One region of the Actinosynnema sp. NPDC050436 genome, then DNA from elsewhere that is predicted to be linked to it. Evidence: riboswitches for the same ligand, from Rfam matches in the RefSeq annotation. Region 1 holds a riboswitch; the other holds the start of a gene.
What was found. A riboswitch is a leader RNA that binds a small molecule or an ion and turns the genes downstream of it on or off. The one in region 1 is predicted to bind thiamine pyrophosphate.
Positions count from the first base shown of each region.

Region 2: linked by a shared signal. The riboswitch ahead of AB0I60_RS26200 (thiamine ABC transporter substrate-binding protein) and the one ahead of thiO (glycine oxidase ThiO) in region 1 are both predicted to bind thiamine pyrophosphate.

Region 1 is NZ_JBFAJV010000016.1:88,243-91,636, reverse strand. It holds gene AB0I60_RS30720 (thiazole synthase) at 1-74, opposite strand, end outside; gene thiS (sulfur carrier protein ThiS) at 76-276, opposite strand; gene thiO (glycine oxidase ThiO) at 273-1,286, opposite strand; TPP riboswitch at 1,272-1,383, opposite strand; gene thiE (thiamine phosphate synthase) at 1,427-2,086, shown strand; gene AB0I60_RS30700 (class III extradiol ring-cleavage dioxygenase) at 2,086-2,841, shown strand; gene AB0I60_RS30695 (S1 family peptidase) at 2,935-3,394, opposite strand, start outside.
Region 2 is NZ_JBFAJV010000011.1:267,308-270,701, reverse strand. It holds gene AB0I60_RS26205 (iron ABC transporter permease) at 1-896, opposite strand, end outside; gene AB0I60_RS26200 (thiamine ABC transporter substrate-binding protein) at 980-2,014, opposite strand; TPP riboswitch at 2,002-2,118, opposite strand; gene AB0I60_RS26195 (4a-hydroxytetrahydrobiopterin dehydratase) at 2,149-2,442, shown strand; gene AB0I60_RS26190 (mannosyltransferase) at 2,398-3,394, opposite strand, start outside.

The DNA.
Region 1 (3,394 bases):
TTCGCCGCTCCCCCGGTGCCCATGATCAGCCGGGAGCCGAACTCGCGGTCCGCGATGACCAGCGGGTCGTCCACGTCAGCCTCCCTGCACGGCGGTGAGCACCTCGACGGCGGACCCGTCCGGCACCGGGGTGGACGCCCACGCCGCGCGGGGCACGACCTCGCCGTCCAGCGCCACGGCCACGCCGGAGGGCGGTGCGCCCAGCAGGTCGAGGACCGTGGCCACGGTGGAGCCGTCGGCCAGTTCCCGTTGTTCGCCGTTCACCCGTGCCTTCAACTGTTTCCTCCTTCGCGGAGCAGGTCGAGCACCCGCCGCGCGGTGACGGGTGCGAGCAGCAGGCCGTTGCGGTGGTGGCCGGTGGCGGCCAGCACGCCGGGTTCGAGCCAGTCGACGACGGGCAGGTTGTCGGGGCTGCCGGCGCGGAACCCGGCCGCGGTCTCGGTGAGCGCGTACTCGGCGACGGCGGGCCACACGACTTCCGCGTCGTGCAGGAGGTCGCGGACGCTGCCGACGGTGACGTCGGGGTCGAAGCCGTTCTCGTGCTGGGTGGCGCCGAGGACGAGGCCGCCGGTCCGGGGCACCAGGTAGACGGGTCGGCCGGAGACCTGGGCGCGCAGGGTGTGGCGGGGTGGGGGCAGCGCGCCGGGTCGTGCGGTGAGGCGGAGGATCTCGCCCTTGACGGGGCGGATGACGTCGCGCAGGGCGGGGTGCAGGTCGCGGCTCCACGCGCCGGCGGCGATCACGGTGATCGGGTGGTCCTGTGTGGACGAGTCGGTGAGGTGGACGCCGTGCTCGCGGCAGGCCGAGCGGAGGGCGGCGAGCAGGACGCGGTTGTCCACGGACAGGTCGCCCGGCATGGAGAGTCCACTTCGGACGGATGGGCCGAAGCCCGCCTCCAGGGCGCGCAGCTCGCGCCGGGTGAGCTTGGTCGCCGAGCGGCCTTGGCTGTGCAGGAAGCCGCGCAACTGGTCGAGGACCTCGACGTCGGCGGCGTCGGTGGCGACCGCGAGCGTGCCGACGGGGCTGAGCGGCACGCCCAGTTGGGCGGCGAACTCCGGCCACAGCGCCAGCGACTCCGCGCCCAGCGCGAGCACGGCCTCGTCGCCGGGCCACGCCTCGGTGATCGGCGCGAGCATCCCGCCCGCGACCCACGAGCCGCCGTGCGGCGACCCCTGGTCGACCACCTCGACCGGGTGCCCGGCGCGGGCGGCGCACCACGCGACGGACAGGCCGATGACACCGCCGCCGAGGACGGTGATCCCGCTCGCACTCACCAAGGCACTCACGCTCCCTGCGCCGGCATGACCCGGATCAGGTTCGACGGTCGGAGCGGACCACGCTCCCTCTCAGCCCGGTGTTCTCCAGGCTCCCGTGCGGACCACGTCCACCGTAGCGCACGTTTCCGGCCGGCGGTTACGGTGCGGCCGTGCCAGAACTCGACGGAACCCGGATCAGGCGGCGGCTCGCCGACGCGCGGCTCTACCTGTGCACGCCGGCGCGCCCCGACCTCGCGGAGTTCGCGGACGCGGCGCTCGCGGGCGGGGTGGACGTGGTGCAGTTGCGGGACAAGGGCCTGGAGGCCAGGCAGGAGATCGCGGCGCTGGAGGTGCTGGCCGAGGCGTGCGCCCGGCACGGCGCGCTGCTGGCGGTGAACGACCGGGCGGACGTGGCGCTGGCGGTGGGCGCGGACGTGCTGCACCTGGGCCAGGACGACCTGCCGGTGCCGGTGGCCCGGCGGGTGGTCGGCGACGACGTGGTGATCGGGCGGTCGACGCACGACGTCGGGCAGGCGCGGGCGGCGGCGGCGGAGCCGGGGGTGGACTACTTCTGCACCGGGCCGTGCTGGCCGACGCCGACGAAGCCGGGTCGGCCCGCGCCGGGGCTGGACCTGGTGCGGGCGACGGCGGGCACGACGGACCGGCCGTGGTTCGCCATCGGCGGGATCGACCGGGAGCGGTTGCCGGAGGTGCTGGCGGCGGGCGCGGACCGGGTCGTGGTGGTGCGGGCGATCACCGAGGCGGAGGACCCGGCTGCCGCCGCATCCTGGTTGAAAATTCAACTAAAGGGCGTACAGTCGTCGGCGTGATGCCTGTGCTGTACCTGGGCCACGGGGCTCCCCCGCTGGCCGACGACGACCGGTGGACCGGCGAGCTGCGGGCGTGGGCCGACGCGCTCCCGCACCCCGAGTCGGTCCTCATCGTGTCCGCGCACTGGGAGGAGCAGCCGCTCACCCTGGGCGCGACCACGACCGTGCCGCTCACCTACGACTTCTGGGGTTTCCCGCAGCGGTACTACGAAGTCACCTACGAGGCACCGGGTGCACCCGACCTCGCCGCGAGCGTGGCGAAGCTAGTCGGCGAGCCGGTGGCGCAGGACGCCGCGCGCGGCCTGGACCACGGCGCGTACGTGCCGCTCAAGGAGATGTACCCGGAGGCGGACGTCCCGGTCCTCCAGATGTCCATGCCCACCCTGGACCCGCGCCGCCTGTTCGACGTCGGGCGCGCGCTGGCACCGCTGCGCGACCAGGGCGTGCTGATCATCGGCAGCGGGTTCATGACGCACAACCTGAGCTGCGTGGACATGCGGACCGGCCCGGACTACCAGCCGCCCGCGTGGTCGGCGGAGTTCGACGACTGGGCCGGGCGCGCGCTGGCCGCCAAGGACGTGGACGGCCTGCTGGACTTCCGGCACAAGGCGCCGGCGGCCGGGATCGCGCACCCGCGCACCGAGCACTTCGCGCCGCTGTTCGTGTCGCTGGGGGCGAGCGCCGACCAGGACGCGACCACCACCGTGGACGGCTTCTGGTACGGGCTGTCCAAGCGGTCCGTCCAGTTCGACTGAGGCAGGACGTGGAACACCCCCCGGGCGGAGGGGTGCCCGGGGGGTGTTCGACCCGTGGTGCGCGGTCCGCAGGGATGTCGACCGCGCGCCACGTCAGCCCGTGGTCAGGCGCAGGCCGTAGACGCTGAGGATCTCGCCGAGGGGCTGGAAGTAGGTCGTGCCGCCGGACGAGCAGTTGCCCGACCCACCGGAGGTCACGCCCTGGGCCTGGCCGAAGCCGCTGCCCGCCACCCACGAGCCGCCCGAGTCGCCGGGCTCCGCGCACGCGTTCGTGCGGGTGAGGCCGGACACCGAGCCCTGCGGGTAGTTGACCGTGGAGTTCTTCGCCTGGACGGTGCCGCACCGCCAGCCGGTGGTGGAGCCGGAGCGGCAGATCTGCGCGCCGACGGCGGCCTCGCTGCTGCCCTTCACGATCACGTTGGAGCCGCTGCGGTTGACCCACGGGCGGGAGGTCCAGTTGGAGTTCGTCGCCACCCACGCGTAGTCGTTGCCGGGGAACGACGAGCCCCGGAACGTGCCCTGGGAGACCCGGTTGAACCCCGTGGTGGTGGCC
Region 2 (3,394 bases), on a different contig from region 1:
GTCCCGCGCTCCCCCGTGCCGGCCAGCGCCCGGTACCCGGCCAGGCTCCACCCGTCGCCGGCGGACAGCGAGCGGACCACCAGGCCCACCACCGGGAGCAGCAGGGCGCCCACGACGAGCCACGCCGCCGCGACCACGCCCCACTCGCCGCCGGCCGGTCGCCGGGTGCTCTCCACCCGCAGCGCCTGCGCCCGCTCGCGCCGTCGGCGGGCCGCGCCGCCCAGCAGCAGCACCGCCAGCACCGCCGCGATCTGCACCAGCGACAGCGCCGCCGCGCCGGACAGGTCGAACAGCTCGACCGTGCGCAGGTAGATCTCGGTCTCCAGGGTGCGGTACCGCGCGCCGCCGAGCACCAGCACCACGCCGAAGCTGGTGGCGCAGAACAGGAACACCACCGCCGCCGCCGACCCGATCGCGGGGGCCAGAGCGGGCAGCACCACCGAGGTGAACGCGCGCAGCCGGGACGCGCCCAGCGCCCGCGCCGCGTCCTCGGCCCGGCGGTCGACCCGGGCCCACAGCCCGCCGACGGTGCGCGCGACCACGGCGACGTTGAAGAACGCGTTCGCCAGCACGATCGGCAGCACCCCGCCGTCCGGCCACAGCGCCCGGAACGCCAGCCCGACGACCACGGTCGGCAGCACGAACGGCACCATCACCGCCGCCCGCACCACACCGGAGCCGCGCACCCGGCACCTGGCCAGCAGGAACGCCACGGGCAGCCCGGTGAGCAGGGCCAGCGCCGTGGCCGCCGCCGCCTGGCCCAGCGTGAACCCGATCAGCCCCGACGTGCGCGGGTCGACCAGCGCGGGCCACACCCCGCCGTCGCCGAGGCCCAGGCCGATGATCGCGGCCACCGGCCAGGCGAAGAACACGCCGAGGAACGCCAGCGGCAGCAGGCCCGCGAGCGCCCAGCCCAGCCGCGCGCCGGGTGCCGGGCGGCCGGTCCGCCGGCCGACCGGCGGGGTCGGGCGGGCAGCGGTCAGCCCTGGACCAGGGTGCGCCACTGCTGGACCCACTGCTCGCGGTTGGCGTCCACCTGGTTCGCGGGCAGGGTGCGCGCCTCCTGCGGCAGCGGGGCTGCCTTGGTCCACGCCTCGGGCAGCGCCACGCCCTCGCGCGACGGGTAGACGTACATCTTGCCGGGCACGTCCGCCTGGAACTTCTCCGACAGCAGGAAGTCCACGACCTTGCGCGCGTCGTCGGCGTTCTTCGCGCCGTTCAGCACGCCCGCGTACTCGACCTGCCGGTAGCACGTGTCGAGCAGCGCCTTGGTGCGCGGCGTGCCGTCGTCGCCGACCTCGGCCGACGGCGAGGACGCGTAGGACACGACGGCCGGGCGCGGGCCCTTGCCGCTGGAGCCGGAGAAGTCCTGGGTGTACGCCTCCTCCCAGCCGCTGACCACCTTGACGCCGTTGGCCTTGAGCTTCGACCAGTACTCCGGCCAGCCGGACTCGCCGAACTCGGCGACCGTGCCGAGCAGGAACGCCAGGCCCGGCGAGGAGGTGGCGGGGTCCTCGACGACCAGCTTGTCCTGGTACTTCGGGTCGGCCAGGTCGGCGTAGGTCTTCGGTTCGCCCAGGTCCTTGAACGCGGCCACGTCGATGTTGACGCACACGTCGCCGACGTCCACCGCGTGCAGCCGGTTCGGCGGGTCGAGCTGGTAGCGCTGCGCGCCCTTGCCCGCCTCGGGCGAGGCGTGCTCGGCGAACACGCCTTCCTTCAGCGCCCGCGACGCGAACGTCGAGTCGACGCCGAACGCCACGTCGCCGATCGGGTTGCCCTTGGTCAGCACGAGCTTGTTGGTCAGCTCGCCGGCGTCACCGGAGGCCAGCGGCTTGACCGTGATCCCGGTCTCGGCCTTGAAGGCGTCCAGGACCTCCGGCGAGACGCCGAACGAGTCGTGGGTGACCAGCGTCACGACCCGCTCGCCGGGCGGCGGCGGGTCCCCGGCGGTGACGGAGCACGCGGTCAGCACGACCCCGGCGGTGGCGGCGGTCAGCACACGTCGAAGCATCATCTCTCCCTACACCGGCATGACCCGGATCAGGTGCGGACGGTCGAGGGCTTGCGAGCCCTCCTCTCAGCCCGGCGCAACACCGGACTCCCGTGGTGCTCGCACCCTACGCGACGCGGTGGGACGATCGGGGCATGGCCGAGCTGCTGACCGACGACCAGGTGACCGCCGCCCTGTCCTCGCTGCCCGACTGGACGGCCCGGGACGCCGCGCTCGTGCGCACGGCGGAGCTGGAGAGCTTCGCGCGGGCGATCCAGGTGGTGAACCGGGTGGCGGAGATCGCCGAGAACGACGACCACCACCCGGACATCGACATCCGCTACCGCACGCTGACCTTCCGGTGCAGCACGCACTCCACCGGCGGGATCACCGCGCTGGACGTGTCACTGGCGGGCGAGATCGACGGCGTCCTCGACGCGCTCGGGTGAGGTCCGCCGCAGCGACACGGCGATCGCGACCAGCGTGAGCAGGCCGACCGCCGGGTAGACCCAGCCGAGCAGGGACAGGTACCACGGGCGCGGGATGATCCAGATCGACTCCTGGAGGATCAGCAGGATCGAGATCAGGTAGCTGCCGATGGCGAGCAGCCACGCCCACGCGGTGGCGGTGACCAGGCGACCCCGGGCCTTGCCGTAGACGAGCCAGAGCAGGGCCGGGATCGCCCACACCCAGTGGTGGCTCCACGAGATCGGCGACACGAGCAGGCCGAGGAACTGCACCGCGACGATCATCGCCAGCGTGTCGTCGGCCTTGACCGCGCGGTGCAGCGCCCACGCCGCGAGCGCCACCGCCACCGCCGCGCCGACCAGGAAGACCGGACCGGTCTGCACGTCGTAGCCGACGGTGCGGGACAGCGCGCCGCGCAGCGACTGGTTGATCGCCGAGCCGACCGGGCCGACCCGGGTGGCGTCGCCGAGCAGCTCGAACCAGAACTGGTTCGACTGGCGGGCGGAGAGCAGGTAGCCGATCCCGACCGTGCCGCCGAACGCGGCGACGGACCACGCGGCGGCCTTGAAGTTGCGGGTGACCAGGAAGTAGAGCCCGGTGATCGCGGGGGTGAGCTTGATCCCGGCCGCGAGGCCGACGCCGGCACCGCCCACCCACGGCTTCGCGCTGACGACCGTGCCGACCAGCAGCGCGGCCAGGACCAGGTTGACCTGGCCGTAGTTGAGCGTGGTGCGCACCGGCTCGACCCAGACGAACAGCGCCGTCCACAGCATCGCGCGACGCGGGTCGGTGCTGCCGACCAGGTGCAGCGACTTGCGGACCAGGAACCACAGGCAGAACAGGCACAGGAGCTGCCAGAACCAGCGCGAGACCTCCCACGAGACCCACGACAGCGGCAGGAACGCGAACGCCGCGAACGGCGGGTAGGTGAAC